4 regions of the Pelotomaculum schinkii genome follow, and region 3 is predicted to be linked to each of the others. Evidence: riboswitches for the same ligand, from Rfam matches in the RefSeq annotation. Region 3 holds a riboswitch; each other region holds the start of a gene.
The links. A riboswitch is a leader RNA that binds a small molecule or an ion and turns the genes downstream of it on or off. The one in region 3 is predicted to bind cobalamin.
Positions count from the first base shown of each region.

Region 1: another riboswitch for cobalamin. It lies ahead of cobT (nicotinate-nucleotide--dimethylbenzimidazole phosphoribosyltransferase); the one in region 3 lies ahead of cbiD (cobalt-precorrin-5B (C(1))-methyltransferase CbiD).
Region 2: another riboswitch for cobalamin. It lies ahead of cobU (bifunctional adenosylcobinamide kinase/adenosylcobinamide-phosphate guanylyltransferase); the one in region 3 lies ahead of cbiD (cobalt-precorrin-5B (C(1))-methyltransferase CbiD).
Region 4: another riboswitch for cobalamin. It lies ahead of Psch_RS06825 (S-layer homology domain-containing protein); the one in region 3 lies ahead of cbiD (cobalt-precorrin-5B (C(1))-methyltransferase CbiD).

Region 1 is NZ_QFGA01000002.1:36,852-44,567, reverse strand. Features, by position in the region: gene Psch_RS11180 (purple acid phosphatase family protein) at 1-330, opposite strand, end outside; gene ychF (redox-regulated ATPase YchF) at 481-1,581, shown strand; gene Psch_RS11170 (radical SAM protein) at 2,322-3,227, shown strand; gene Psch_RS11165 (S-layer homology domain-containing protein) at 3,460-6,108, shown strand; cobalamin riboswitch at 6,173-6,349, shown strand; gene cobT (nicotinate-nucleotide--dimethylbenzimidazole phosphoribosyltransferase) at 6,468-7,532, shown strand.
Region 2 is NZ_QFGA01000001.1:321,548-329,263, reverse strand. Features, by position in the region: gene cbiB (adenosylcobinamide-phosphate synthase CbiB) at 2-961, opposite strand; gene Psch_RS01665 (cobyric acid synthase) at 968-2,524, opposite strand; gene cobU (bifunctional adenosylcobinamide kinase/adenosylcobinamide-phosphate guanylyltransferase) at 2,527-3,138, opposite strand; cobalamin riboswitch at 3,217-3,398, opposite strand; gene Psch_RS01655 (DUF3842 family protein) at 3,446-3,856, opposite strand; gene Psch_RS01650 (translation initiation factor 2) at 4,025-4,288, opposite strand; gene Psch_RS01645 (LL-diaminopimelate aminotransferase) at 4,392-5,558, opposite strand; gene Psch_RS01640 (PHP domain-containing protein) at 5,574-6,410, opposite strand; gene Psch_RS01635 (dipeptidase) at 6,444-7,424, opposite strand; gene Psch_RS01630 (stage V sporulation protein S) at 7,511-7,716, opposite strand, start outside.
Region 3 is NZ_QFGA01000001.1:498,665-506,380, reverse strand. Features, by position in the region: gene Psch_RS02490 (AzlC family ABC transporter permease) at 112-843, shown strand; gene Psch_RS02485 (AzlD domain-containing protein) at 843-1,148, shown strand; gene Psch_RS02480 (DUF8066 domain-containing protein) at 1,227-1,364, shown strand; gene Psch_RS02475 (hypothetical protein) at 1,499-1,837, shown strand; gene Psch_RS02470 (HAD family hydrolase) at 1,891-2,187, shown strand; gene Psch_RS02465 (histidinol-phosphatase) at 2,324-3,160, shown strand; gene Psch_RS02460 (DnaD domain protein) at 3,233-4,051, shown strand; gene Psch_RS02455 (ATP-binding protein) at 4,096-4,827, shown strand; cobalamin riboswitch at 4,844-5,056, shown strand; gene cbiD (cobalt-precorrin-5B (C(1))-methyltransferase CbiD) at 5,221-6,336, shown strand; gene cbiE (precorrin-6y C5,15-methyltransferase (decarboxylating) subunit CbiE) at 6,318-6,986, shown strand; gene cbiT (precorrin-6Y C5,15-methyltransferase (decarboxylating) subunit CbiT) at 6,943-7,542, shown strand.
Region 4 is NZ_QFGA01000001.1:1,443,514-1,451,229, reverse strand. Features, by position in the region: gene Psch_RS06845 (FeoA family protein) at 1-175, opposite strand, end outside; gene Psch_RS21100 (FeoA family protein) at 178-462, opposite strand; partial or broken gene Psch_RS21095 (metal-dependent transcriptional regulator) at 529-864, opposite strand; gene Psch_RS06835 (DUF3793 family protein) at 1,127-1,909, shown strand; cobalamin riboswitch at 1,948-2,131, shown strand; gene Psch_RS06830 (cob(I)yrinic acid a,c-diamide adenosyltransferase) at 2,248-2,787, shown strand; cobalamin riboswitch at 2,926-3,113, shown strand; gene Psch_RS06825 (S-layer homology domain-containing protein) at 3,488-6,253, shown strand; gene Psch_RS06820 (DUF4430 domain-containing protein) at 6,392-7,111, shown strand; gene Psch_RS06815 (energy-coupling factor transporter transmembrane component T) at 7,177-7,716, shown strand, end outside.

The DNA.
Region 1 (7,716 bases), on a different contig from region 3:
CATAACAGCAAAGCTGAACAGGTATTTCCCCTTTGGCGCAGGCAAGGTTGTAAAAGAATTGAGAGAACCTTTGACGCCGTTGCTTTCCACCTGGTACCAGTAGCGGGTGGATGGTTTTAGATTATACATTTCTAAATAGTGAAATTCTGAATCCAAGGCAAAAGTGTGTTTTTTAAGGTGTTTTGGCGTTTCTCCAATATACATGGAGGTATCCGCGCGTTGTTGCGGGGTTACCCAGGTGATGACGGCATGTTGACTACCCAAGGTACAAAGTTCTTCGTTGGTAATTTTTGTACCGGTAGAATTTGTGAGTTTAATCTTTGAACCCATGTTCCCGTTTCTCCTCATTTTTTATTATTCTATTAACGAGGGTTACAGAATGTAAACAGACCCTGAACGGGGATTAAGCCAAGAGCGGGCTATTCAAAATAAAACCAGTTTGTAAATCAATGGCGCTGGTGATAAACTACTACTTGGGTGATGAATATGAATCTAAATTGTGGTCTGATTGGTCTTCCAATGGTCGGGAAGACAACAATTTTCAACCTTCTGACGGGAGCGGGGGCGGAGACTTCCAATTTTTTAACCGGCAAAGCAGAAACCAATACCGGTATGGCCAGGTTGCCGGACAGCAGGGTGGATCTACTTAGTAGTATGTATAAGCCCCGCAAGACTACCTATGCTCAAATCCATTTCAGCGATGTGCCCGGACTGGTACGCGGCTCAAGCCAGGGAAAAGGAGTGGGCAACCAGTTCCTCAACGCCATCCGCAACGTGGACATGCTTGCCCATGTGGTGCGGGCTTTTGAGAACCGGGATGTGCCGCATGTGGACGATGAGATTAATCCCTTAAGGGACATCGAGACCATACATATGGAACTCCTGTTTGCGGATATGGAGATCGTTGAGAGAAGGATTGAACGTATTAAAGGCGGTAAAAAGGTCAAGAAAGAAAACCTGATCGAGCTCGAAGTGCTGGAAAAATGCCTCGGGGCCCTGGAAGAAGAGCGCCCCATAGGCAACCTGGAGCTTACCGCCGATGAAAGGATGGTTTTGAAAAATTATAGTTTCCTGACTGAAAAACCTTTACTGCTGGTAATCAACATTGATGAACGGCAGTTTAAGGCACAAAAATACCCCTTCAAGAGTGAGCTTCTCGCCTATGCCGCAGAAAGGGGACTGCCTGTCCTGGAAATAAGCGGGCGAATTGAAATGGAAATCAGCCAGCTGCCCGACGAGGACAAAGAGCTGTTTTTGGCAGACCTGGGTATAACACAGTCGGGAATTGACCGCCTGGCGCGCGCCGCCTACGAGTACCTTGGGCTGATCTCTTTCTTTACCGTTGGAGAGGATGAGGTGAAAGCCTGGACTATTCAAAAAGGGACCGACGCTAAACGGGCGGCGGGTAAAATCCACTCGGATATTGAGCGGGGTTTCATCAAAGCTGAAGTTGTCAAATACGCAGACCTGAGAGAGACCGGCAGCATGAGCAAGATCAAGGAAAAGGGCCTGTTCCACCTGGAGGGCAAAGAATATATTGTGCAGGACGGGGACGTCATAAACTTCAGGTTTAATGTTTAATTCTACATTTTTCAACATCCGGCTGAACCATCCAGCCAAATTCAGCGTCATATTGATAAGGACATCCTAAAAATCCTCATGCATTCAGATGTGGGTGCGCATTAATTGTAACCTGGTTTTGCAGCCATTATAAATTTGGGTGAATCGCAAGGTAAGGTCATTGTTAACTGGTTCTCGAAAAGTCTCTGGGGTAGTGGTCTGGGGGTTATCCTCCGCTCGCTTCGCAATTCTCCATTAGTGAAACAAGAGCGTCATACCGACCGCATCTACAGACAGCCATCCGGTAGCTACGCGCTATTTAAGCTTTTCTGCATGCAACGCACGCGCTAAGGAACGCACCCAGGTGCTCCGCTCGCTCCGGATAACCCCCAGCCCGCAAGTCAAGCCTTTTCGAATAGTATTTTTGAGACAGGTGAGGCAGGTGACGAGACATATGTCTCACCATTGTGTATTTTCATTGATTTAAAGTTTTAGATTGGCTCATGACCTTTTAAAAGTTGAACTTACTGTTTGTCTTTGAGTAAATAAGCAGGGTTGTTGAAATAATACCTGTAAAGCTTAAAGAGAAACAGGGAGGTCAACCATGCCAACTCAAAGAAATGTGGCCGCGGCTATTCTTGAGCAATTGGCCGCTTGGGGTGTCCACAACGCGTACGGGCTGGTCGGTGATGATATATTTTTAAATAAAATCGCCTGAGGATAATGACCCCGCGCGGGTCTTTTGTTTGAAAGGAATAATTATGAGCCAAGGGTCCTATTTGCAATTAACAACCGGAGAGTTGGGAAAAAGAGCTAAAAATGCCGTTGACATGCTGGGCGACTGCACGGTGTGCGCTCAGTACTGCCGGGTCAACCGCCTCAAGGGGGAACTGGGCCTCTGCCAAGGGGGCAGGTATGCTGCGGTAAGCAGCTTTTGCCCTCATTTCGGCGAGGAAGCGCCGCTGGTCGGCTCCGGAGGGTCGGGAACGATATTTTTTGCATTCTGCAATTTGAAGTGTGTTTTCTGCCAAAACTGCGACATCAGCCAATATGGTTATGGTGATGAGGTTTCTGCCAGGGAACTTGCCGAAATGATGCTGGAACTGCAGGAGGGTGGCTGCCACAACATCAACCTGGTGTCGCCGAGTCACTTTGCTCCCCAGTTCCTGGAAGCGCTTGTTGTAGCTGTTGACTTGGGGCTGACAATTCCGATCGTCTACAACACGGGTGGTTACGACACGCCGGCAACGCTTGACCTGCTGGAAGGCATTATTGATATATATATGCCGGATATAAAGTTTGCAGATGATGACGCCGGGCGAAAGTATTCAGGCGCGGCAGGCTACTATACCGTAACCAGGCAGGCCGTAAAAAAAATGCACGACCAGGTCGGTGACCTGGTTATAGATGAACGGGGGATTGCCACCCGGGGACTGCTGGTAAGGCACCTGGTCATGCCCGGTAACCTGGCCCGTACTGAAAAAATCATGGAATTTATAGCCGAAGAAATATCCAAGGATACTTTTGTCAATGTTATGGACCAGTATTATCCGGCCTACAAGGCCTTTGACCATCCCGAATTAAACAAAAGAATCAGCAGAAAGGAGTATTCGGCGGCGGTTCAGGCCGCCAGAGAGGCCGGTTTGACCAGGCTTAACGGCGGGTGACAACCCCGCCAAACGATATGGTGAACCGTAATTAATTAGTTAGAAAATCATGCCGCTATCGCGGCGTCACGTATCAACTAAGTGATGTAGGCGCCATTTCAATCGCAAAACGGCGCGTCAGCGCCGCACTTGGGCGCCTAATGTGGCTTTTGAGCGAATGAATTCGCACCTACATTTGAGCACATTGTAGCGGCCGAAATGTTTTCAAGGTAGTTGTATGGGAGGGATTCTTTTGTCTATTAAAAGTTTTAGAAGAATAATAAAAAATATTGTTCTGGTATCCATAATATTGTCTCTGGTTGCGCCCTTTCAGGCTTACGCCTATCAGGTGAACGGCAACAACGTCACTGAGGAAATCATCACCCAGGGGGTTGTTTTACATAGCATCAACCTGAATACTAACGAGGGACCGCTGAATGTTTATGTCCTCGAAGCAGATCTCTCCAATCCTTACGTTAAAATTGATACGATCATCGGATCGGACGGCACCCTCAATAAGAACCAGTCAGTGCTGGATATGGCCAAGCGTACCGGGGCGGTGGCCGCTATCAATGGAGATTTCTTTCAAATGGCGGAAAGCGGCCGGACCATCGGTTTAGCCTATCAAGGCGGGCAACTGGTGGAGAGCCCCGCCCTGCGTAATGATATGTATGGATTTGGCATTACCGAAGATAAACTGCCGCTGTTGGAAATTTTCAACTTCACCGGCCAGGTGGTCACAGAAGCCGGTAAAAGTTTTCCGCTGGCCGGAATCAACAAGCCGGGTTATCTCTTGATGAACGGACTTTCATCTGATGTGGATGCCCTTAATATGTACACAACGCTGTGGGGTACCACCAGCCGGGGTAAAATATCCGGCCTCACCGGGGTAAAAGTTGCAGTGGTCAGGAACGGAGTCGTCCAGCAGGTCTTAACCGACCAACCGGGCGTAACGATCCCGCAGGATGGTTTTGTCCTGCAGGGACATGGCCTGGCAGCCCAATTCATAACCGACAATATGCCGGTGGGTACAAAAGTTGCCGCCAGCTACTCGGTGGCCCCTCACGGAGACAAACTCCTGGCTGCGGTGGGCGGACAGGCACTGCTGGTTGAGGATGGCCACCTGCCTGCCTACTTTACCCAGAATATTTCTGGTAAAGTCGCCCGGACGGCGGTTGGTGTATCAAGTGACGGCAAGACTCTCTACCTGGTGGCGGTTGAAAGGAAGGCTGCTGCCGACGGGACTATAATCAGCAGGGGTATGAGCCAGGAGGAGTTGGCTGAATTTTTGATTTCAATCGGGGTCTGGAGAGCTGTTAATTTGGACGGTGGTGGTTCCACCACCATGGCCGCACGGAGCCTGGGTGACTTCGAGGCCAGCCTGATCAATCAACCACAGGGTTCTTCCTTGCGATCGGTTGCAGATGCTATAGGCGTTTTTTCGACAGCGCCGCAGGGCAGTTTGCACGGCATGGCTTTAAGCGGGCCGTCGTTGGCTCTTGCCGGAACACAGGCTTCATTTAGCGCCAAAGGGTATGATCAATACTACAATCCTGTAAGTATTAAACCAGCCGACATAAAATGGTCCGCAACTCCTTCAGGTGATTTTACCGGTAATGTTTTAATACCTAAGCAAGGTGGTACGGTAACCGTCACGGCCAAGCTGGATAACGTACAGAGTTCGGTGAATGTGCAGGTTGTCGGGCCGGAGTCTCTATTAAGTTTAGCTGTAACACCGTCGGCTATTACTGTTAAGCCTGGGGAGAAGGTTCCCCTGTCGGCAAAGGTGAATACAATTTATGGTGATACCTTTGATTTAAAATTCCAGGATGTCACATGGACCATCAGCGGTTCAATAGGTAAGATTGCGGATGGCAGCTTTACCGCGACAGATCAGGTTGCTGAAGGTGAAATTAAGGCCACCTTCCAGGGGTTGAGCACATCGATACCGGTTACTGTTAAACCGTCCTGGGTAGAACTGCAGGCTCTTCCGGAGCAGGAATCATCTGCTGGACTGGATAGCTGGATTCATGTTACGTTCCCTGCGTCAAGCGTATCAGCGCCGGCCACGATAAGGCTGGCTTATGCCGCTGAGACTACCGGGCTACCGGCGAACTGCATCAACCTCGGCGCAATAACGGTAAGCCCGGCGCCTGGGGAGAAAGCTGATCTCATGGCCCCCTGGTGGCTGAGTTGGGATTATCAACCCGGTACAATAACAGGCCGTCCGGCCATCCTGATGTGGGATGATTCCACTAAAAAATGGGAAGAGCAGCCTGCCAGGCTGGATGACCAGGGTGAGGTGAAAACAATTAGCGCCCGGGTATGGGGGTTTGGCCAACTGGTCCTGGTGGATGACCATAGGAGACTTCCGTCCTTCAAGGATACCGGCAAGCACTGGGCCGAAGCGGCCATCAACGACCTGGCGGCGCGCGGGGTGGCCAACGGTTTTCCCGATGGCACATTTCTACCCGGTCAGGCCGTAACCAGAGCTCAGTTTGTCAAGCTGCTGTCATCAGCCCTGCAGTGGCCGGCCGTGGAAAAGTTACCGGCCTTTAAGGACAGCATACCGGACTGGGCCAGCAGCGCTGTCGCTGCCGCGGTTGCCAACGGGGTCGTCTCAGGTTACCCGGACGGTACCTTTAGGCCGGATGCCAGCATTACCAGAAGTGAAATGGCTGTTATGATCGACCGGGCGCTGGCGCTGCAGGAGACAGACGAGAACCTAAAGTATAAAGATACTGGATCAATTCCCGATTTTGCCAGAACCGCGGTGGCCAAAGCTACCAGCGCCGGTTTATTGCAGGGCGAAGGCGGCTTATTCAGGCCCAAGGACGGGGCAACCCGTGCGGAAACAGCGGTGGTGGTCAGCCGGGTGCTTAAGTTGTGGGTTGAAAAATAGAAAATATTTCTGCTTTAAACAGCAGGAATATGTATGGCTAAAGTTGAATCTTTATGAAAATTATTACTGTGTTAAACCAACAGGTGCCCGCTGGGGAGAATAGGGAATCAGGTTTAAGTCCTGAGCGGTCCCGCCACTGTAAACACGAGCGCTATCGCTAGTTTACCACTGGCAGTTTGCCGGGAAGGTGCGATGTGTGATGAATGTGAGCCAGGAGACCTGCCTGTTGTGTCCACGAACCCTGCTATGCAGGGGTATCCGATGGATGATGGTAAAATCCACGGCCTGATGAGGCTGTGGATTTTTGTTTTTTCCCCAGCCGATTCCAAGTTCTAACTATATTAGGAGGTTGAAAAACAATGCTTTATCAAACCATCAAGCAAATTGGGGAGCTGGATCGCAAGGCCATGGAAGAGGCGCAGAAACGGCTGGACAGCTTAATCAAGCCGCCGGGGAGCCTCGGCGTGCTGGAAGAGATAGCAGTACGCCTGGCCGGTATTACCGGCAAAGCCAAACCCCGCGTTCAGGGGAAATCGGTTATCGTCATGGCGGGGGACCACGGAGTGGTCGACGAAGGTGTAAGTGTAGCGCCCCGTGAAGTTACCGTTCAGATGATGCAGGCAATGGTAAATGGTGTAGCCGGAATAGGGGTTCTGGCAAGGCACGCTGCTGCCAGGCTGGTTGTGGTCGATGTCGGTGTTCTCACGCCCGTCGCCTTGCAGGGTGTCGTACAGCGTAAGGTCAGGGCAGGTACCGGGAATATTGCCGCCGGCCCGGCTATGTCACGGGACGAGGCAGTACAGGCACTGGAAGTGGGGATAGAGGTAGCTCAGTCCGAGATTGACGCAGGAAGCAACCTCCTCGCTACAGGCGATATGGGGATCGGCAATACCACCCCGAGCAGCGCTATCCTGGCAGCCTTTGGCGGCTATACAGCTGAAGAGGCGACCGGCCGCGGGACCATGGTCAACGACGAAGTTATGAAACTGAAGATTTCCGCGATAGCCCGGGCGCTCGCAAAAAACCGGCCGGATCCGGAAGACGCCCTGGATGTTCTGGCAAAAGTCGGCGGGCTTGAGATCGCCGGTCTGGCCGGTGTGATCCTGGGGGCCGCTGCCAGGCGGACGCCGGTATTGATTGATGGGTTTATAACCACCGCGGCCGCCCTGGTGGCCTTCAAACTGCAGCCTAAATCCCGCCAGTACATGATTGCCTCCCACCTGTCCGGTGAACAGGGACACCGCCTGATGTTGGACCTGTTGGATCTGCGCCCGGTGATTCACCTGCAAATGAGGCTCGGGGAGGGAACGGGAGCCGCTCTAACCATGAGCCTGGTTGAAGCTGCCACGAAAATAATGCGGGAGATGGCTTCTTTTGACGAAGCCGGTGTCTCCGACCTGGAAGAAGATAAAATACTGAAATAAAAACACGGAGACAGCAGCGGATGAAAACTAGTCAATGTGGGGGTACGCCGGACTCTTATTTTCAGATTAGTTATTTTTTTTACTTGATATGATTTTATTGTGCTATACTATTGTTTACAGGCAGCAGTTAAGAAACAACTGCAGGATCCTTGTCGGAAGGAAACAACTATAAAAGCAGCTTTAT
Region 2 (7,716 bases), 180 kb from region 3:
CCTATGTCAGCAGGTACCAGCCCGCAAGGCCCAGACCTGCTGTTAAAGTTGCTGTTACGTACATAATCTTGACGGTTTGCAGAATATGAAACGGTTTGAGAGGAGCCAAATCCTCCCCCATGTAGGCCCTGAAAGAAGGGCTGCCCTGGTAGTAATTCAGTCCGCCCAATCTTATCTCCAGTGAGCCGGCAACGGCAGCCTCGGGGATACCGCTGTTGGGGCTGGGGTGACTGGAAGAGTCTCTGAGCATCGACGAAATTGCTCCTTTGGTGTTCATCCCGAGCAGCCAGGAAGCTGCCAGGATCAGAAAGCCGGTGATTCTTGCCGGGATATAATTGGCTATATCGTCAAGGCGGGCGGAGGCTTTGCCAAAATTTATATAACGTTCGTTTTTATAGCCCAGCATCGAGTCCAGGGTATTGATCGCCCGGTAAGCCATAGCCAGTGGAGCGCCGCCCAGCAGGGCATAAAAAACGGGTGAAACAATTCCGTCAACAATATTCTCGGCGACGGTTTCAACCGTGGCCCTGGTGACGTCAGCGGCATCCATTTGCTCTGTGTCCCGTCCGACAATCCATCCCACCTTGCGGCGGGCTTCGGCCAAATTGCCCTTTTGTAAAGAGTTGTAAACATCACAGGCTGCCGCGGCCAGACTTTTGGCTGCGATTGTGGTGTAAATAATCCAAACGGTAAGGACAGAGCCAAACCAGTAGTTTATTGCATAGGACCACCTGACCAGGCAGGCGGTTACCAGCCAGCTGCCCCCGGCAACTATGACCGCCACCAGAGCGCCGCATACCAGCAGAGCCGTGGGACTCCTGAAAAAACGCCGCACCCCAGCTTCCAGGCTGGAGATGACCTTGCCGATTAAAACCACCGGGTGGGGCCAACCATGCGGGTCTCCCAAAACCAGGTCCAACAGGTAGGCGGCAAATATAAAAAGTCCGGCGTTTATAGGCATTTCAATTTACCCATGGCAGATAGGTCCCTCCATGCCAAGCAGGCCATAGATCTTTTCCATAGCCAGACTGCTCCGGACAACAGCTGCCAGCTTGTCAAAATCTCTCTCCCTCTGTTCGTGGACCAAAAGGGTATCGGAGGCCTGCAGGGGTTCAAGCCCTTTTCTCCTGCGCAGAGTGTTAATCAGGCGCCTGCGGAAGGAATCACTGTCAAAGATACCGTGGATATAAGTGCCGAAAACAAGGCCGTCCGGGCTTACGGCTCCGTCTGGAAAGAAAACCTTTTCTCCTGAGCGTACCAGTATGGTAAAGGCGGGCCTCACGTCCGGAGCCAGTTCGGTTCTGCCCATATGGATCTCGTAACCGTTAATCCTGTTGTCTGAGGTTTCGCAAAGAAAAAGCCCGGAACCGGCAACTTCAGCCTCCACCTGGGTGGTGATTTTTTCCGGAGCAAAAGTAGTTGAAGTGTCCAGGAGCCCAAGCCCGTCTAGGCGTGGAATTTCAGACTCGGTATGCAGAGGGTCATTTAGTTCCCTGCCCAGCATCTGAAACCCCCCGCAGATGCCGATGACAGGGGTTCCCCTACGGTAAAACTCAACGATCTGCGCCGCTAATCCGGAACGGTTCAGGAATGCCAGGTCGCCGATGGTATTCTTGCTGCCCGGCAGGATGATTAAATCCGGTTCATCCAGGTTGCTTCCCTTGCTTACGTACCGGAGCCTGACGTCAGGCTCGTCCTCCAGCGGGTCAAAGTCCGTGAAATTGGAGATGTGCGGTAGATTAACAACCGCTATATCAACCCAGCCCTGTTCTTCGACCAGTTCGGCACGGCTTCTATCCTCAGGTATGGTATCCTCCTCCTGGACCCTGAACCCCTGAAAATAAGGGACCACCCCGATTACCGGTTTACCGGTTTTCTCTTCCAAAAATTTCACCGCGGGTTGAAAGAGGCTGATATCACCGCGGAATTTGTTGATAATAATTCCGCGTACACGCGCGCGGTCGTCGGGAGCTATCAGTTCCAGGGTGCCTACTACTGAGGCCAGGGCTCCCCCTTTATCAATATCGGCTACGAGCAAAACCGGGGCTTGCGCCATCCTGGCGATACGCATGTTGACAATTTCGTGCTCCTGAAGATTGACTTCAGCCGGGCTTCCGGCGCCTTCGATCACCACCATGTCATTTGCCGCAAGCAGCCGGTTCAGAGCTCCTTCGATTATTGCCAGGGCTTTAGGCGCGTAATCCGTATGGTAACCCATGGCGGACAGGTTGCCCACCGGCTTGCCCAGGACCACCACCTGGGACGATGCGTGTCCGGTAGGTTTGAGCAGAATCGGGTTCATGTCAACAGAAGGCTCCAGACCCGCAGCTTCGGCCTGCACCACCTGAGCCCGCCCCATTTCACCGCCGTCTCTGGTGACAAAGGAATTCAGGGCCATGTTCTGTGACTTAAAAGGGGCGACACGGTAACCGTCCTGTTTAAAAATGCGGCAAAGCGCAGCAACCAGAACGCTCTTGCCTACGTGTGAAGCTGTTCCCTGAATCATGATCGTTTTGGCCGACATAATCAATCACTCCATTTTTGCTCTGCCAGCGACTTTATCTCCAGAGGAAGCCCGGCTATTGTTAAGTAGACCTGGTCCGCCTTTGAGGCCAGAAGCTGATTGACCTTTCCTGCCAGATCCCGGAACGTCCTGCTTAAGGGATAGTCCGGAACCAGGCCCAACCCGACTTCGCTTGAAACGATAATCAGGTGGTGGCCCTGGTGAATCGTTTCGGCTGCGGCTTGAGCCTGCCCAAGGATATATTCCTGCTTTTCAGCAGTCGCAGCTCCGCAGCGTGGCAGGTTTTCTGCCAAAAGAAGATTGGTAAGCCAAAGGGTGGCGCAGTCCAGAAGAAACACATCGCCCTGCTTTCCATCTTTTAAAACCCCAAGGATATTTGTCGGTTCTTCGAACGTGAGCCAGGACGCAGGCCTTCGTCCCTGGTGCAGTTTGACCCTTTCAGCCATTTCCGGGTCTTGTATTGTGGCAGTGGCAATATATTTAACAGCCCCCCCAAGCCGTGAAGCTATGTTCTCAGCCAGCTCGCTTTTACCGCTGCGGGCTCCTCCCAATACCAGGATAAGTTTACCTTTCATAATCCACCAGCCGATCAATACTTTAAATGGGCTTACCATAGTAAAACCCCGCCTCCTTAAAGGAACGGGGTTTGTGTAAAGCAATTTTACCCGCCGTCCCCTTTACCTCGAAGGAAGTTCGGTCGTTACCCGCAGGCAGGTATCCTGGCTTCCGTTTACCCGCATTTACTCCCCTTTAATAAGCCTGGCCGGGCATTAAAGCGCTGTGCGCGTAACCGGTTACAGTGGCGGGACCGCTCAGGTATCGCACCTGATTCCCCAATTACACCCAAAAGGGCGACTGCGGCAATTTAATTTTTCATATTCCACATCATCTACCATTATCCTGCAGAGCAAGAACTATTTATCATGTAATAATATCCTTTACCTTTTTAACCAATTCTTCGATCAGGTGCGGTAACGGCTCAGCCTTTAAGCCGACAATATCAATGCCGGAGCGGCTAAGCGGCAGGAGCACCTTGCGGGCGGGACTGGAAGCAATGGCTTCCGCCATTTTGGGAGTCAACTCACCCAGCATGGCATTTGGAAAAAGAATGCTGATTGGCCCGACAATGATGTCAACCCGTAAGGAATTGTAGAGCACGGCATTTTCGCCGGTTGCTCCTTCGTTGGCGCCTGCCCGCAACATCACGGAAGTGGCCAGAGCATTGGTTCCGAGGGCCAAAAACTCAATATTTTCAGGTAATTCCCGGCGCAGTCTTTCAGTAAGGTGTTTGCCTATACCTCCGCCCTGCCCGTCAATCACGGCTATTCGCACCAAAACCGCCGCCATTCATAATATTTGTAATATATAGCATTATACCATATATGACCAAAAAAAAGACCCCCCCGGGTCTATTGCTTGTCGATTAAACCTTAATCAAGGCGTATTATGCTAATACTAACAATTATTGCCATCCTGTGTATATATCTGTGGATAGATTATTTATTTGCGAAAATTTTGAGAGGCGCCATCCTGAAGTTTTGACTCCAACTCCACTATCTGCCTGTTTTTATGTAATAACCGTTGGGCATAGCGATAATTGTTATGTTGAAGTTTACGATTTTCCCTTTCCAGGCGGGATAAAAATCCAGCTTTATCCTTTTCAATTTTTTCAATCAAGTTCATGAGTACTCTCCGGCTTAACCTGAGCTGTTCAACTTTTTCCTCAAGCTCAAGGACCCTATCCCTTAAGAAATCAACATCCATCCTTTCTTCCACGGCGGCATCTCCTCACCAGGTGTTTCGATCCTAGTATATGCCGGCTTGAAGGCTAATAGACATTTGAGCAGGTTCCCTCACTAAGTGATTGCTAAAGGAAATTAAAATTTTGACCAATCCTCTGTACTGCCTCAGCCAGCACGATTTCGTCTTTGACCAGGGCAATCCTGACGTAACCCTCTCCCATCTCACCGAAAGCGATACCGGGAATAACAATTATGCCGGCTCTTTCCAGCAGGTCGGCGGCAAAATGGCTGGAGGAAGTATACCCGCGTGGAATTGGCGCCCATAAAAACATGGACGCGTTGGGCTTGGGAATCTGCCAACCCAACTTGGCCAGTCCGTCAACAAGCACATCGCGGCGCCTCTGATAGGTACGCGCATTCTCTTTGACGCATTCCTGTGGACCGGTCAGGGCTGCTACAGCAGCTTCCTGGACCGCAAAAAACACTCCGTAATCAATGTTGGATTTGACCAGGGCCAGATTGGATATGGCCTTTTCATTGCCTACGGCAAAGCCGACCCTGCAGCCAGCCATATTGTAGGTCTTGGAAAGTGAGTAGAACTCAACCCCCACTTCCTTTGCGCCGGGGACTTCCAAAAAGCTCATCGGTTTAAACCCGTCGTAAGCCAGTTCGGCGTAGGCCACGTCATGGCAGACGAGGATGTCATATTTGCGCGCAAACTCTACCACTTGTCCAAAAAATTCCCAATCAGCTGAAACGGCAACCGGGTTATTGGGGTAATTAAGCCACATCATTTTGGCCTTGGCGGCAATTTCCTCCGGAATTTGGGAAAGATCAGGCAGGAACCGGTTTTTTGCCAGGAGGGGAAGAGGATAAATGTTTCCCTCTGCCATCTGAATGCTGAAGCTGTAAATTGGGTATCCAGGGTCGGGTACCAGGGCCAGATCTCCCGGGTTAACATAAGCCATGGCCAAATGAGCGAGGCCATCCTGGGAACCCATCAGCACCAGGATCTCGCGGTCAGGGTCAAGGTCTACATGAAAACGTTTTTTATACCAACCAGATAAGGCCTTATGCAGGCGGGGTGTCCCACCCAGAGAATAAGAATAATTTTTCGGGTCGCTGACTGCCTTGCGGAGAGCCTCAACGATGTGGGGCGCAGGGGGTTGGTCGGGACTACCCACTCCAAGGTTGATAACCTCTACGCCTCTGGCCTCAACAGTTTTTTTGCGTATTTCCATCTCGTTAAAAACACCTGAAGACAGGCTTTGCATTCTCCTTGCTATGTCCATAATTACCTCCTGAAATTAAGAAGCGCACGCTCTTTTTGCTTTTAAAGCCTCAATTACTCCGTAAGGCACAGCAACCAAACCCAGTCTGCTTTCGGCATAGCGCTCCGGACCGTGGTAGTCCGAACCGCCCGTGGCAATTAAGCCTTTTCTGAGGGCCAGTCGCTCATAATAACCGGCCAGCTCCCTGTCGTGCGCCGGATGATGGGCCTCCAGACCGGCGATTCCTGCTTTTATCAGCTGATCTATCAACTCTTCTAGCGGCGCTTGATCGCTGAGCAGGCCGGGGTGAGCCAGGACAGCAACCCCTCCGCAAGCGCGGATCAGATGGATCGCCTCTGCCGGAGTGAGTCTGGCGCGGGGTACGTAAGCCGGTCGCCCGTGCCCTATATAAAGTTCAAAAGCCTCGGACATAGTCTTTACCCTACCTGTTTCCACCATGGCTGCGGCAAGGTGGGGACGGCCCAACGAACCAATGCCTGCGATAGCCCGGACCCGGTCCAGGTTAATCGGAAAGCCTAAATCCTGCAGTTTTTTCACCATGTTTTCCATGCGCAGCTCCCGGTCACTACGGATTGACGAAAGCCTTGCCAGTAACTCCCGGTCTTGCGCATCGACCAGGTATCCTAATATATGAACGTCCTGACCTTGATACTGCGAGCCAAGCTCAATACCAGGGATAATTTCAAGGTTATGCTGTCTCCCGGCTATTATAGCAGGCTCAATTCCTTCCAGCGTGTCATGGTCTGTAATGGCTATTGCGCCCAGGCCCATTGCTTTTGCTTTTGCTGTGACTTCATCCGGACTCTCCGTGCCGTCTGAATAATTGGTATGGACATGCAGGTCAACCTCCATTAACATCACCGCCCTTTGAAACTTCGACATTATTTATTTTAAAACCTGCCCGATTACTCTTAAAAAATTGTCACCAATTATTTTTTTAACATCTCCGTCACAGTATCCTCTATCGATTAGGCCGGCGGTTAAAGCAGGCCAGCAGGAACAATCCTCCAGTCCTACCGCCGGGGTACCTGTACCGTCAAAGTCAGAACCAAGCCCCACACAGTCTATACCTCCGACAGCTGCAGCGTGGTCAATATGGTCAAGTACCTCTTTTAGGGAAGGCTTACTTCCACCTAAAAAGTCCGGTACCAAGGTTATCCCCATCACCCCGCCATTTTCAGCAAGCAATCTGATTTGTTCATCACTCAGGTTGCGGGGGTGGTTGCAGAGAGCTTTGCAATTGGAGTGTGACGCGATAACCGGATGAATGGAATATCGCAGAACGTCCCGGTACCCTTCTTCCGACAGGTGGGAAACATCTATCAGGGCTCCCAGGCGGTTTAGCTCTTCTACCACGTTGAAGCCAAAAGCGGTTAAGCCTGCGGTTTCCATTGCGTTGACCCCGTTACCCAGTTCATTGCGGTTGTTCCAGGTCAAGGTAAGGCCTCGTACACCCAAAAGATATAATTGCCGCAGGACCCCGGCGCTGCCCTGCAGGCATTCACCGCCCTCCACGGTGAGCAGGGCGGCGACTTTACCGGAATTGCAGGCCTGGTATATTTCATCCAGATTTTTTACATGCTGGACATCTTTTGTGTTTTCAGCCATTTCTTCCAGAAAAATATCAACCAGTTCCAGAGCCCGCTTCAGCGGCTCTTGTTTATATTCCGGAGAGATAAAAGCGGCAAAGAACTGCAATTTTACGCCGCCCATCTTTAAGCGAGGCAGGTCTAGATGACCGCGGCCGGTTGACTGGCCAAGACGTCTATTTTGCTGCGGCAGCGCGGTCAAGGTGTCGCAGTGAGCGTCTACCACCACACTCTGCCTGTGCAGTTCTGCCGCTCTTCTATTAACCTGATAGACCAAGAGTCAATTCCCCCGCAAATATAATAAAACCTGTTTATCCTTTTGAATAAACAGGTCCTGGTTAGCTGGCGGATAAAAACATACGCTTACCTGGGCTCCACGATCAGCTTGATTGCTGTTCTTTCTTCCCCGTCAATGATGATATCGGTGAATGCCGGAATGCAGATCAGGTCAACACCACTTGGCGCCACAAAGCCTCTTGCAATTGCTACAGCTTTTACTGCCTGGTTGAGTGCGCCCGCTCCAATGGCTTGCATTTCGGCGCAACCACGTTCCCGGAGTACACCTGCCA
Region 3 (7,716 bases):
ATAATTATGATTTATCGCCCTGTTTAGGGAAAACAGGGCTTTTTTGTTTTTGAGGACAGAGATATTATATATTATAAAAACCTTTGGTCTTTCATGTAGGAGTTGATATTTATGGCTTTATGGGGGGCTCAAAAAGAGGTAGCGCAATTCCGCCTGGGTTTAATGCAGGGCCTCTCAATATTTCTCGGTTATCTCCCGGCCGCGGTAGCTTTTGGAGTACTTGGCGCATCTACCGGACTTTCGTATTTTCAGGTTGCTGCGATGTCGGCCTGGGTGTACGCCGGGGCCAGCCAGTTTATGGGCTTGAATCTGCTCCAAAGCGGGGTGAGCGTACCTGAGATAATCCTGGCGACATTCGTCCTGAATTTGCGCCACGTTTTAATGAGCACTGTCCTATCGAAAAGAATACAGGGAAACAGGGCGCTAAAGGGTCTTCTCTCCTTTGGGATAACCGATGAGACCTTTGTGCTTACCACCATTGGCAGTTCTGTCGGAACAGGGTCGGAAGAAACCGTGAGAGAAATTACAGCTGCACGCTTTGCGGGGGTGGCTGTGATCGCATACAGCGGCTGGGTTACCGGTACTGTTTTCGGGACAGTATTTGCCGACATCCTGCCGCAGATAGCAATGAAAAGCATGGGTATATCAATATATGCAATGTTTATTGCCTTGCTGGTCCCGTCCATGAAAAAATCGGGCAGGGTTGCTATGATATCCTTGCTGGGAGGCGCCCTTAACTGGATATTATTAAGTGAGCTCAAATTATCCACCGGCTGGAGTGTCGTTGCGGCGACCATGCTGGCATCCGCCTGCGGCGCGTTGTGTTACAAGGAGGGAAAATAGTGAAAATTTACCTGTTGATAGCCGGTATGGCCCTGGTCACATATATACCAAGGCTGCTTCCGATGGTACTTCCCGAGAGGCTGCAGTTTCCTATTTGGCTGGACCGTTGGCTGCAATATGTGCCTTATGCGGCACTGGGGGCTTTAATCTTTCCTGGCGTATTGGCATCTGTTGACGGCCGGCAACCCTGGCTGGGGTTGTTGGGAGGATTTACAGCAGGGCTCCTGGCGCTGGCTGGATTAAACATATTGATTGTACTGGCCGGCGCCATAGCTGTAGTAGCTGTTGCGTTATCAATTATCTAAGCCAAAAGGGGCTCGGTTTATCTGCAGGAATAGAATTTTTTTTGCTGAATATTAGGGGTAGTTGAAAGGAGTTGTTTTATGAATGCAATTGCGTTTATCCCTATAGCAGCTTTGTATGTGTTCTTGTCGGTAGCAGTGTGGCGGTTTATGAGGGCACATGAGTCAATTGCCGAATCAATCAGGATGATAGCTGAAAATATAAAGAAGGAGCCGTAAGGCTTTTCTATATTGTCTATTGTATGTTTTATTATGCCGGAACTGATTTGGAGCCCTCCACGAAAATAAAAAACACAGGGAGTATGGATTGTTTTATAATATAGACATCCCTTTAAAGAGGAGTGGCAAGGGTTATGAAGCGTGGTATTTTAATGGACTTTGATGATACCCTGGTGGAAACCACGGTCTATTTCAACCAGGCAAAAAGTTGGTTTGCCACGCTAATGGCTGGAATGGGTTTTCCCGCTGAGAAGGCTTTGTCCACCTTAAACGAGTATGATATTAAAAACGTGCAGTTGAGCGGGGGATTTTTTAAGGACTGCTTTCCACGTGCGTTGGTGAGACTTATGAGTATTGCTGTCGCGTTTATGGCACAAATTACTGCAGCAAAACGCGGCAGGAAATTGAAGACCTGGGCTGGTGGGTGTACCGGCAGCCAGTCCGGCCAATCCAGGGCGCTGAAGACGTTTTGACGCAGCTGTCCGGGAGGTACCCGCTTCTTCTCGCCACCAAAGGGGAACCTGCAGTGCAAAACCTGAGAGTTGAGCAGAGCGGGCTGGCTCGCTGGTTTGACAAGGTCTATGTCCTGAACGAGAAAAACGCTGCAGCTTATACCTCAATTGCCCTCGAGCAGAAAATCAAGCCGCCGCTGTCCTGGGTGGTGGGCAACAGCATGAAGTCAGACATAAACCCGGCGCTGCAGGCAGGCTTTAACTGTATCTTCATTCACCATCCCCACACCTGGGACTTTGAGGATGAGGAACCTCTGGGCGGTCACATCAGTGTCGACAGCCTGACCAGTATACTTGAGTTCATAACTTAAAGATGCGTTAAATTTCTATGAGGCATGCTCGAATAATTTTAAACCCGCAATTTTAGTCGTAAGCTGTAGGTAGTAGGGCGCAGGTGGATCCTGCATTCCCAAATTTAAGCCTGCATTTCAGCTTGGGGGTAAATAGATGCGCGACTATCATGTTCACCCCGGTTATTCAATTGACGCGGAACCTTCCGGTATTGATGAATACTGCAGGAAGGCTATCGATATTGGGCTTAGTGAAATCTGTTTCACCACTCACCTGGAAGTTGACCCGCAGCGCAAGCAGCTGGACTGGTTTGTCCGCATCGCCCAAGGCATAGTACCAATGGACGACCTGATATGGCTTGACGTGTATTTCCAAGATATCGAGGACGCGAGGCGGAAGTGGTCGGCACACGGCCTGAAGGTTAGGGCAGGAATCGAAGTGGGGTACGACCTGGGGCAGGAAAAAGCTATTGAGCGGGTAGTCAGGGGCTACCCTTTTGATTTTGTGATGGGCTCTGTCCACTGCCTGGAACATCTGGCCATATCTTCAAAGAAGGAAAGCCGCCTGTATTTCCCTGGCAGGCAAATGCTAACGGGGGTAGGGGAGTACTTTAGGCTCCTGTCAGAGGCGGTAAGCTCCGGCCTGTTTGACTGTATCGGGCACCTGGATCTTTATCGCCGTCATGGCCGGCATTATTGGGGGCCGGAGATTTCGCGCGCCCACGAGGAGTTTGCGGAACCGGTCCTCAAAACTATAGCAGCAAGGGGCATGAGCCTGGAGGTTAATACCTCCGGTTTGCGCCGTGGACTCAACGATTTCCATCCTTCCATGGATATCCTTGAACTGGCTGTGGATTCAGGTGTCAGGCTATTTACGTTGGGCTCCGACGCCCATCGCCTGGCGGAACTCGGGATGGGTTTGGATAGCGCACTGGAATTACTGGCCGGCTATGGTATCGAACCCGTTTCCTACCTCTTGCGGCAGCCGGTTTAAGGGGCGGAAAAAGGTGGACAAAACCACCCCCTTACCATAAAATAAAATTAGGAAAACCAGGAGGCAAACCCCATGACTCAGAGAAGCGGGAAAATAGTAAAATGTGACCAGGAAGGCAATATCACCGCTACTTTTGGAGCTGACCTCCTGCTTGAGGGCTCAACGTCAATTCCCAACATCCTTCTAAAAATTTACTCAAGTATTGGTATCTCCGATTACCAGATGATGCTCTTAATCCAGCTGATCAGACTGCACGTGGAGGAAAAGGAGCTTTTTCCGTCCCCCGAAAAGCTGGCTGAATGCATGGAATCTGATCCAGCCAGGATTAGGAGGGAACTGGCTGGTTTGCTCGAAAAAGATATCATCTCGGTCAGCCGGTTCTATGACGGCACCCGCAACCTTATTGTGGAGGGGTATGATTTTGAACCCCTATTCTTAAGGGTCTCGGATATCTGGGCAGGCTTGCGCGCCCAGGAGATTGAGGAATCTGAAAAGCTGATTAAAAGTTCGGCCGGTTTAGGTGACAGCCGGTTTGATGTCCATACCGTCGACCTTATTTCCTTATTTGAGAATGAATTTGGACGGCTTCTCTCCCCCATAGAAGTTGAGCAAATCGACCAGTGGGCAAGTGAAATGGAGCCATTGCTTGTTGTTGAGGCGCTGAAAAGGGCGGTTCTGGGGGGTAAACACAACTTCAAATATATTAACACCATCTTGATAGAATGGAAAAAGAACAATGTCAGGACGCTGGAGGAAATATCCCGCTACGAGCAGGATTTTCAAAAACGGCGCTCCAGGCAAAAAAGCACAAATACCGGGACAAGCCCGGGTGGCGCGGACAATAATAACGATGCCAGGAAAAAGGCTTTCATCCGGACTCTTTATATCTAAAACATGACTTTTCTTAACAATATTTAAGGGATGCAGGTGATTGGGTGGGCTGCCAGCTGTGCGGTGACCGTGGCGTAATTATAATGGAGGAAGGGGCTATACCCTGCCGGTGCATGAAAGAAAAGGCAGCAGCAAAACTGTTAAAGGACTCCAGACTGCCTGTTAATCTTCAAAAATGCACATTCGAAAACTTCAAATTCAAATATTACGCTAAAAACTGTCTCGATCTGGTCAATGGGATATCTTACTATGAACTGGCTAAACATGCTTTTGAAGCGGCTCAAGGTTTTGTCAAAAGATTTTCGGCTGATCCCGGAGCCGACGGACTGCTATTTACAGGGCAGGTGGGAAGCGGTAAAACATTTCTGGCCTGTTGTATCGCCAATACCCTGCTGAAAGAAGGAAACTCAATTCTTTTTGCTGTGGTGCCTGACCTGCTGGATCAAATACGTTCGACCTATGACACGGGAAGAAATACTGAGGACCTTACCGAGTTTGACCTGTTGGATACGGCCAGGCAGGTGCCGCTCCTGATTTTGGACGACCTGGGGGCTCATAATTACACGGAGTGGACCAGAAATAAAATCTATTCAATTATCAATTACCGCCTCAACCACCGTCTTCCGGTCATCGTAACCACCAATATCAGCCCCGAGGACCTGGAAGGCTATCTGGGAGAAAGGACTACTTCACGCTTGCTGGAGATGTGCAAGCCCTACCGGTTTTTGGTGGATATGGACATACGCGCTATACAGCGCAAAGAAAAAGGTTATTAAAACCTGTAAAATATGAAAAAGAACAACGCGGACAGGTGCCCCGCCGAGGGGAGAATAGGGAAGACCGGGGAAATGGAAACTGGTTCCAAAAAGGTCCAGATCTAAGGAGCCGGCGCGGTCCCGCAACTGTAACCGGGAGAGTACGCCGCACTTTTGTCACTGGGTTAACCGGGAAGACGCGGCAACAAAGACCGGAAGCCAGGAGACCTGCCTGTCTGCTGCTCACCGCAGGCTTCGCTGGAAAGCCAGGGGTTTTTTTGACGCATATGAAAAGCCCCGTCTAGTTGACCGGGCTTTTATCATTTCTCCGGCTTGGTGCGGCCAACGGAGCTTTTGTCGCAAGGAATTTTAGTTCTTCGGCCGCATGGAGGAAGCTGTTATGAATGAACTGTTATGAATGAATTGGAAATATCCATGCTGAAGACCGGAATTACCACCGGCGCGTCAGCTGCAGCGGCGGCGCGTGCGGCGGCATTGCTGCTGTTGCGGGGTGAAACCAACAAAAATATTACCATTGTGAACCCTGAAGGAAACCTGCTTGAGGTTCCTGTTGAGAGTTTGGAACTGGACGGCTCCTGTGCCAGGGCTGTTGTAATCAAGCAGGGGGGGGATGATCCCGATGTAACCAGCGGCCTGCCTGTGGTAGCTGAAGTCGCTGTCTGTGCTGGCGGCGTTCATATCATGGGGGGACGAGGTGTCGGGGTTGTTACCAGGCCAGGCTTGCAGGCGCCGGTAGGCAGTCCCGCCATAAATCCCGTTCCGCGTAAAATGATTGTGGATGCCCTGGACGACCTTATTAGGCCAGGCTCGGGCGTAGAGGTTACTATTTCAGTCCCCGGGGGCGAGGAGGTGGCTCTCAAGACCCTTAACCCGCGTTTGGGGATTGTTGGAGGTATTTCCATCCTGGGCACCACCGGCATTGTCAGGCCGATGTCTGAAGAAGCTTTTAAAAAATCACTCGCTCCACAGGTTGACCTGGCTGTGGCCGCCGGCTACCGGAAGGTCGTCCTCACCCCGGGCCGGATTGGCTTCCGGACGGCGGTCGAACGGTATGGATTGCCTCGCGAAGCTGTGGTTGAAATGAGTAATTTTGTGGGCTACATGCTGGATGTCTGTGTCGACCGGGGCATTGAAGCAGTTTTATTATGGGGTCACCATGGGAAATTAGTAAAAGTCGCAGCCGGCATCTTTCATACCCACAACAGGTTGGCCGACGGGAGGATGGAGACCCTTGCCGCCTTCGCAGGTCTTTACGGGGCGCCGGCCGGTCTAATCAGCAAAATTATGGCAGCGGGTTCTGCTGAAGAAGCGTTGGGTTTGCTTAAAGAGAGCGGCTTCGCCGGAATATTCAATGCTATTGCGGCCAGGGCCAGTACCAGGGCCGAGGCTTATACCCGCACCCGGTTGAAAGCTGGTACGGTACTGCTGGGGTTGGATGGAACGATACTGGGTATGGACGAGTCAACTCGTTTAATTGGAAGGGAAATGGGATGGCAAAAATTGCTGTAGTAGGGGTTGGACCCGGTGGCAAGGAACATCTGACTCCGGCAGCCATACGGGCGGTCGCTGAGGCGGATGTCCTGGTGGGCGGGGAGCGCAGCCTGGCCCTTTTCAGCGGTCAACCGGGCGAAATTTTCACTATTAAAAACAATCTGCAGGAAATGATTGAGTATATCCGGGAGAGAATGGACGAGAAAAAAATTGCGGTAATAGCTTCGGGTGATCCCGGCATGTACGGTATCCTGCAGTACCTGAGGCGGCATTTTACCCCTGCCCAGCTGCAGGTCATCCCGGGTATCAGTTCGGTACAGTATGCTTGCGCCCGGCTGGCAGTTTCCTGGCACGACGCCGTTGTGGTCAGTACCCATGGACGGGACCGGACCGTACTGGCAGAGACCGTGGCAGGCAATAGCAAGGTAGTTGTCCTGGCCGGACCGGAGGAACCACCGCCGGTTCTGGCAAGTGTCCTGGTAAACGCCGGCATGAAAGACAAAACTGCTTATGTCTGCGCCGAACTTTCGTACCCTGCCGAAGAAATTAATGCCTTTACCATCCTTGATCTTGCCCGATGGGAAGGCCAGTGGGATAAAAGAAATTATGTTATGGTGATTTTGGATGAACAGCCGATGGATTTACCGGACACCGGGAATAAGCGATGAGCTTTTTGTGCGCGGCAACGTCCCCATGACCAAAGAGGAAGTACGGGTGATCACCCTGGCCAAGGCCAGGTTGGCGCCCAATCATGTCGTGTGGGATATTGGAGCAGGAACAGGGTCTTTGTCAGTTGAAGCCGCCTTGCAGGCCACCGGTGGTTTTGTTTACGCCGTGGAGCGCAGTCCGGCAGGGATTCACTTGATTCAAAGCAATATGAAGGCTTTTGGATTGGATAACTTGAAAATCATTGAAGGTGTCGCGCCGGAAGCCCTGGACGAGCTGCCGGACCCTGACCGTGTTTTTGTAGGCGGCAGCGGGGGACATTTGACCGGCATATTAGAAAGTGTTTACCAGAGACTTCTACCAGGGGGCAGGATTATTGTAAACACGATTACTCTGGAAACCGCGGCTCACGCTTTAGAACTACTGCAACAGTTCTATGGCGATGTCGACGCGGTGCAAATCAGCGTCGCCAGGGTAGTGAAAGCCGGCGCCAGCCACCTCCTTAAGGGTATGAATCCGGTTACGGTTCTTTCAGCGGAGAAGAGGGCTAATTACTGATAATAGATCTCAATAAAGTAGTCTTTCAAGATCTGACACGGCCTTAAATACCTGAAAAAGACCAAACATTCTTATAAAATACCCCGGTGTAGGCGCCATTTTAATCGCACACGGCGTGTCGGCGCCGCACTTGGACATCTTAAATGGGGCTTTTGTGCGAATGAATTCGCACCT
Region 4 (7,716 bases), 940 kb from region 3:
CGACAGAAATAATCAGCGGGCCGCCCATATCGTTTTTGATAATGCTTAACCTGGTCCCGCGGACAATACCCATTTCCGACAATCGCTGGGCTAAATTCCTGCCGCTGCCGAGTTCCCTGACGACGGCGTCCCTGCCTACCTGGAGAAATCCAAGGGGTAAAACGCTGCCACCCATGGCTACACCACCTCCACAAAGATAGTAGCGGCTTCTTCTTTTCTGAGGCTCAGATGATAGCCTCTCACCAATACCTCAATAGGATCTCCTAGAGGGGCCACGCCCTTCACGAAGATTTCTGCCCCCGGTGTAACACCCATTTCCAGGATCCGGCGGTGAACAGGCCCTTTCGCCGTAGTGCGCAGCACTTTACCCTTTTCTCCGGTTTGCAGCTCGCTGAGAGCCCTGGTATTAACCGATCTCAATATTTTTGCCTCCCTTCCTTCATCCCCTATCGGGTTTTTCATGGCGCCCGCCCCGGAGGAGATGCCAGCGCCAGCGGCTCCTTCCGGTTTACCGGTTGTCTCCAGAAATTCCATAAACTTTTCCAGGGTTTGCTGGCTGACCACATGTTCCATCAGGCAGGCGTCCTTTTCGGCAATGTTAGGATCGACACCCAGCACTTCAACGAGAAATCTTCTCAATGTTCGGTGCCGGTGGCGTACTTTAATCGCCAACTCTCTTCCTGCGCAGGTTAATTCAACCGGTCCGTATCTTTCCTGAGCTACCAGCCCCAGGTCTTTCAGGCTGCTGATAGTCTGGGATACACTTGCTTTGGCGATGCTCAACATGTTGGCTATATCAGTAATCCTGGCCAAACCGTCGTCTTTTTCGGACAGGTTCAGTATTGCTTCCAGGTAGTCCTGCATAGACGAAGATATGGCAAAGGTCCCGGTCATGACGACACCTCCTTGAATAAATGGCAGAGAAAGGTTAAGCAAGCCTAACTCTCAGATTAAAAATAAAGGATAATGATAATCATTATCAATATCCTATTCTAAAGATAAACTTTTATTTGCCTCTTTGTCAAGAATAATTTTTGAGAATGCCGGCGTCGGACACGCGGAAGTGGATCTTGCTACAAAAGGAAGTTGGGGCGACGGCGAATGGATAAGGAAGCGGGAGGGAAGAATGAAGAAAACAGGTGTCAAGCGTGTTGCTGCAGGATTAACCTTGCAAGAAACTCCTGGTGAGCTAGGAATGACCGCCGCCGGGAAAGGGCTTCTTGATGAAAAAAGGCTGCAACGGGGGATGTCTTTATTGGACAAAGAGCTTAAGCTGCAGTTTATAGAAGCCTTAAACAGGATGGAAGGAAAAGAGTATATAGCTGCTTTCATTGCCTTTGGAGCTGCCCCAACGGTAATGGGCAAAAAACCTTCTTCTCTTATCGCCTTTAATAGTAAAGTTAAAGGTCATATGTTTTTATGGCAGCGGTATGGCAGGGAGGTATGTGAAGAACTCAAACTGCAATACCTCGTGCTTAAAGAAGGGGACGGGAATGTGCTGGTGCTCTTTTACAAGAGCGCAATGCTAGAGTTGTTTGTTAATAACGAGCGTAGTCTGCAATTCTTAAGAAGAATGGGTTATGGGGAAGCAGTGACCCTGGAGCAGAAGCTCCATATGTTAAAGAAAAGGTTTAAGGAGATATGCCCTCATGAGGTAGGCATATTTCTGGGCATTCCCGTGGAGGATGTCGAAGGATTTATCAAGCATAACGGTAAAGAGTGCCTCACCAGCAGGGATTGGAAGGTGTATAAGAATCCCAGGCGCGCCGAGATTCTTTTCAGAGTTTATGACGCGGCAAGGAGCAGTGTTGCCAGGGCTGTCGTGGGGAATGCTAAGAATTGGGAATATTGTAGCGGCAACGAAGGTTGCGCGGAATCAGAAAGCTTGATACCGCATTCCTATAATTGAAACTATAGACAGAATAATGAAAATAAAGTATAATGCAAATATTAATGAAACCAACTGATTGCTAAACAAAATATGAACGGGGAACCAGGTGAGAATCCTGGACGGTCCGGCCACTGTATGTCGGGTAGTAACTTCCACTAGCCACTGGATATTTGTCGTCCGGGAAGGCGGAAGCGTCGATGACCCATGAGTCAGGAAACCTGTCTTTTAAATTAAGCGCTTTCCAGGGAAAGGCGCGTGATTTGATTGTCATAATTTTGACATCAAAGTCCCGGTTTTTCTATTGGAAAAGCCGGGATTTTTATTTTGCTCCAAATTGATTTAAAGGGGGTATTTATATGGTTTTAACTGGTTTGGAAAAAGGATATGTGCAGGTTTATACCGGCAACAGCAAGGGTAAAACGACGGCTGCCCTGGGTCTGGCTTTCCGTGCCATGGGCCGCGGGTTAAAAACGTATATTGGCCAGTTTATGAAAGGTCAAAAGTACTCCGAGTTAAAATCGGCGGAGATGTGCAAGCCTTATATAACTATTGAGCAATACGGCAAGGACACATTTATTCACGTGCAAAATCCACCTCTGGAAGAGGACGTTAAAATGGCCCGGGAAGGGCTTGAAAAAGCGAAAAAAGCAATGAATTCAGGTGCATACGATATAATCGTATTCGATGAAATAAATACCGCTCATTTCTTTAACCTCATTACAATTGAAGAAATGCTCGAAATTATCAACTCCAAACCTGATCAGGTTGAAGTAATATTTACCGGCAGGTATGCTCCGCAGGAAATTATTGAAGCTGCGGACCTGGTAACGGAAATGCTGGAAATAAAGCATTATTACACCAAGGATGTCCCTGCCCGTGATGGTATTGAACGGTAACACGCTTTGGCGATAAATCTTTAGAGTGCTCTTGAAACAGGTTTATAAATTCAAAGGCATATGAAAAAGCACAATAACAAATAAGACAGATAATAATTGGTATTGACATAATAATTGATTAGTGTTTAAATGTGGATAATTTAAGAAATTTGTCCAGGTTCCTCCGCATAGCGGGGGTGAAAAGGGAACCGGGTGAAAATCCCGGACGGTCTGGCCACTGTAAGTGGGGAGCGACTCCCAAAATGCCACTGGATTTATAATCCGGGAAGGCGGGAGGCATGCTGTGATCCACAAGTCAGGAGACCTGCCTGGTCAATAGCGCCGCCTTCCGTGGAAAGGACAGGGCTTTAGCTGTGTTTATTAAGGTATGTACCTTGAAAAACCCGGCCTCTTAACGGATGAGGCCGGGTTTTTCATGTTGATATCTCCTTCTTTCGTTTTACCTGTTCAGTGATGAATAGGTATCCTTTTTAAAATAATTAGCAACTACATATAGAGCCTTCAAACCCATACTTTTACACACCTTGATGCAGCATTATCATGGATATTGACATTATTCAGGAAGTTTAGGAGGTGAAACTAATAGGTGACGAAATCGAACCCAAGAAAACACTGGAATGGACCCTGGCACATGGCAGATCAGCTTGATACAAAATAAACTTAAGGGAGGTTGGAAGATTTGTATACAAGGGGTAACAAAATGTTTAAAAAGCCAAGCTTGTGGCTTACTGTGTTGATGACCATAATGCTGTTAATACCCGTGGTCAGCGCTAATGCGGCAGGGGGGGCGGGTTCGCCGGCAAATTGCGCCGTGCAGTTTCTCTACAACGACTACACGACAAACGGGATAAACAACTCCGACGCCGGAGTGGGTTCTTATGCCCTTTTTGTGTTAACCCAGGCAGATGTTGATGTCAGTACCTGGGAATATAATGGTGAGAATCTTAAAGATGCGGTAATAAGCGCAATATCCGGGGACATAACAAACGCCGCAGACCCGTCCAAAGCTTCCGCCAAGCTCCTGGCTCAGGATCTGGCGGCTGCAAAAGCGTTGGGACGAGATGATTTGGCTGACCAATTAGTGCAGATTTTGCAAAACAGGCAGAGCAGCGCCGGTTTTGACAGCAACCTGTACAGCGATATCCCGGCCTATGATCTTTTAGGCAGGGTGGATTCTGTTGGTGAAATAAATATAGACTACGCTAAGGACTGTATTTTAGGGTCACAGAATACAACAGCCGGTGACCAGAACTATGGAAGTTTTGGCGGTACATTTGGCGGAATTTTTTATCCCGACTTTATGACCACGGCTGAAGCAGTGCGTGCACTGAATTATTTAGACCCGGGCAAAAGTGACAGTCAAACACAAAACGCCATCAATGACGGGTGCAGCTGGATGAAGAATCAGCAACAAGCTGACGGAAGCTTCAATGTTGGAGGTTGGGACGATCCGGTTATAGACACCTCGGAAGTGATTGTGACCTTAAAGGTAAGGGGGCTGGATCCTGCCTCATGGGAAAGCAGTGGGGGGAAAACTCCCGTTGACTATATGATGAATAACGCCCTTAACGATGACGGGAGCTTTGGCACGTCAAAGAACGGCATGGATGCCATCTGGGCCCTTAGCGCTTATAACTTATTGGATACCCAGTTTTATCTTGACCCTTCCAGCGCGACCCTGAAGGTAGGCGATACAAAGCAGTTGGAAGCGGTCTGGCAGAATACTTACGGGACAGCTGATGTAACGCAGTACGCGCAGTGGTCTGTCGCCGACAGCAGCATTGCTGGTGTCGACAGCAGCGGCCTGGTCACCGCTTTAAAAGCCGGGCAGACCGTAGTGAATGCTGTTTACGGTGGACTTACGGCTTCAGCTGATTTGACCGTAAATTCTTCGGGTGGGAATAGTGGGACAGAAAAGACCGTGGGCCTGGCCGTTGTGGGTGTAAATGGTGAGCTTTTATACGGCCCTTCTGATGTCGCCGTGGCTGAGACAAATAAATGGGGTCTCACGGCCTTGGGTGCTCTGGACGCCTCCGGCATTTCCTACCAGACTTCTTCATGGTCTTACGGCTATCTGGTAAATTCAATCGGTGGACAGGCAAACAGCGGTATGGCCGGCTGGATGTATGTCGTTAACGGTTCAAGCCCAAGTGTCGGCGCTGATAAATACAATATTAAGAATAATGACAAGATCATCTTTTATTACAGCAAAAGCATGAATCAGCAGCCTCCCAAATGGGATGAGCTTGGAAAACAGACTTCTTCCGGGGGTTCCGGTGACCAATCCACCAACCTGCCTGCCCCGGTGAGCGATACCGTCTTAAACACCGCTATCCAAAAGGCCTACGCTGCCGGCTTGGTTGCCTTACAGGCGGATGATACTCAAACTTCACTGGCCCTGTCAAAGGACCAGTTGACCAAAATAATAAACACAGATAAACCGCTGGCCGTTACCGTCCAGGGAGTGCAGTTCGTTTTATCCACAGACAGCCTCAAAGTACCTGAGTTAACGTCTGCAAGTACAGTACAGCTGCAGCTGACAGCGCAGAAATTAAGCAGTAAGGACGCGCAAAGTCTAATGGAGTCCTTTGGGGTCAAATTTAGACTGGCCGGCGATATTTATGAGCTAAACGTTCTGGCCGTTAATGAGGACGGCACGCAGCAAAAAATTGAACAATTTCCTGGATGCACGGTGCTGCTGCCAGTACCAGAAGATTTACGGGAGACAGCGGCTGATGGCAAGTTAATGGCCTACCGGTACAATGAAGACAGCAAAATGTGGGAAGAAGTGGGCGGCACATACGATCCTGACAGCAATACCATCACCTTTAAAACCGAACACTTCAGCAAGTACGCCTTGATGGAATCAATTTCCCCACTTGAGGTGAAGAGCTTCAAAGATATAGCCGGACATTGGGCGCAGAAGGAGATTGAATTCATGGCCGCAAAAGGGTATGTGGCCGGTGTAGGCGACAATGAATTTGCGCCGGAGGTCACGGTCACACGGGCCGAATTTGCTGCTATCCTGGTCCGTATGACTGGATTGACGGCCGATCCCGGCGGAGCGGATCGCTTCAGCGATGTACCTGCCGGCGCCTGGTACAGGGGCACGGTAGGCGCAGCTACTAACGCCGGTTTAATCAACGGGACGTCCGAAAACAGCTTTGCGCCGGACGAGCCGGTTACCCGTGAACAAATGGCGGCCATGATCATAAGACTGATGGCAAAAAACGGCCTGGACATGACCCTCAGCGACGCAGACGCAGCTGAATTGCTGGGAGGTTTTAACGATGCCGCAGATATTTCTCCCTGGGCCTGCTTGCCGGTAGCCCTGGTGGTAAGGGATGGTTTAATGCTCGGCCGGGAAAACGGACAGTTCATGCCGCTTGGCAATGCTACCAGGGCGGAAGCCACGGTTATGCTCTACCGTGTGCTGCAAAAGCTCCAACAGGCAGGAACATTATGATTTGAGCTAATTGACTGGTTTTTTGCGCGGGAGCGGGTCTTACTCCGCTCTCTGCTCTGAAAACAACTGCTCAGCACATAAAGCGATACCCCGAAAATGGTGCGCAAATGTGTCGCTTTTTTAATATGAGGTGATTTTATGAAGCGAAAGGCCTTTTATCTTATTGCTTTGCTGGTTATTCTGGCCGGGGTAATCGTGCCGGCCCTTTGCATGGACAAAGTGTTTAGTTCCGGCCAGCAGTCCCGGCAGACGGAAAGCACCGGCATAAATGCTGAAGAACAGGGCAGTCCGGCAAACCAGAACAGGCCAGACGCGGGTGATGGCCTTGCTTCTCCTGAGCCGGGTAAAGTCCAGCCTGCTGATGAAACAAGGCAAGGCGATCCGGCTCCGGAACAGCAGGCGGCTGCGTCGACCAGCGATTCCCAGACAAAAGCGGCGGTTACCCAGACTTCGGACGATGCCGCTGCAACTGTCCAGACCGCGGGTGATACTGTGGCGGCTGCGGCGCCTGATAACGGCTGCGCGGTGTGGATTGCCATTGTGGGGAAAAATAGCGAATTACTTTACAGGGCTGGACAGGTTGTTGTGGGAAAGGACAATAAATGGGGCATTACCGCCTTAGGCGTCCTTGATGCCACCGGCATCCCTTATACCACGTCGCCGACCTGGCCCGATTTTGTTTATTCCATCAGCGGGCAGGCCAACAGTGGCGTGTCAGGCTGGATGTATTCAGTCAACGGTGATGTTCCCATGCATATGGCTGATAAACACCCGGTAAAAGCAGGAGATAAAGTGATCTGGTGGTACAGCAACAGCATGGATCAGCCCCAGCCCCAATGGGAAGAGCTGGCCCAGTAAAAGAACGCCCTGCCTTGATACCGGTTTCATTGAAGATATACATAAAAAGTAAAGGGGCGGCAAATTTGTTCGACAAGCTTTACTATCAGGAAAAGGGCCTTTTCTTGCAGAGCTTTCACCCTGCTGCAGTCCTGGCATACCTTTTGGTGCTCCTTGTGCTCAGTCTGCTGTATGCAAATCCCCTTTATCTTTTAGCCTTGTTTTTTCTTCTTGCCCTTTTAATCAAAGAGGTAGACGGCATGGAGGCCTGGGAGGGGTTTTTGAAAGCAGGCGTCTTTTTGATGCTTATGATCATGCTTATCAACCCCCTGGTAATCAGGGCCGGCTCCACGATCATCTGGCACGGCCCGCAGGCGCCGTATCTGGGCAAGCTCGATATATCAATGGAAGCCCTGTATTATGGAGCTGTTTCGGGGATCAGGCTGCTGGTAATCATGAGCATATTCTGTCTTTATAACCTGATGATCAACCCGGACAATATCCTGAATCTCTTTTCCAAAGTGGCCGGCCAATCCGTTCTGATGATCGTTTTAGCCACGAGAATGTTTCCCACCATGGTGCGGGACTTAAAAAGGATAAAAGAAGTGCTGCAGTTTCGCGGCGTT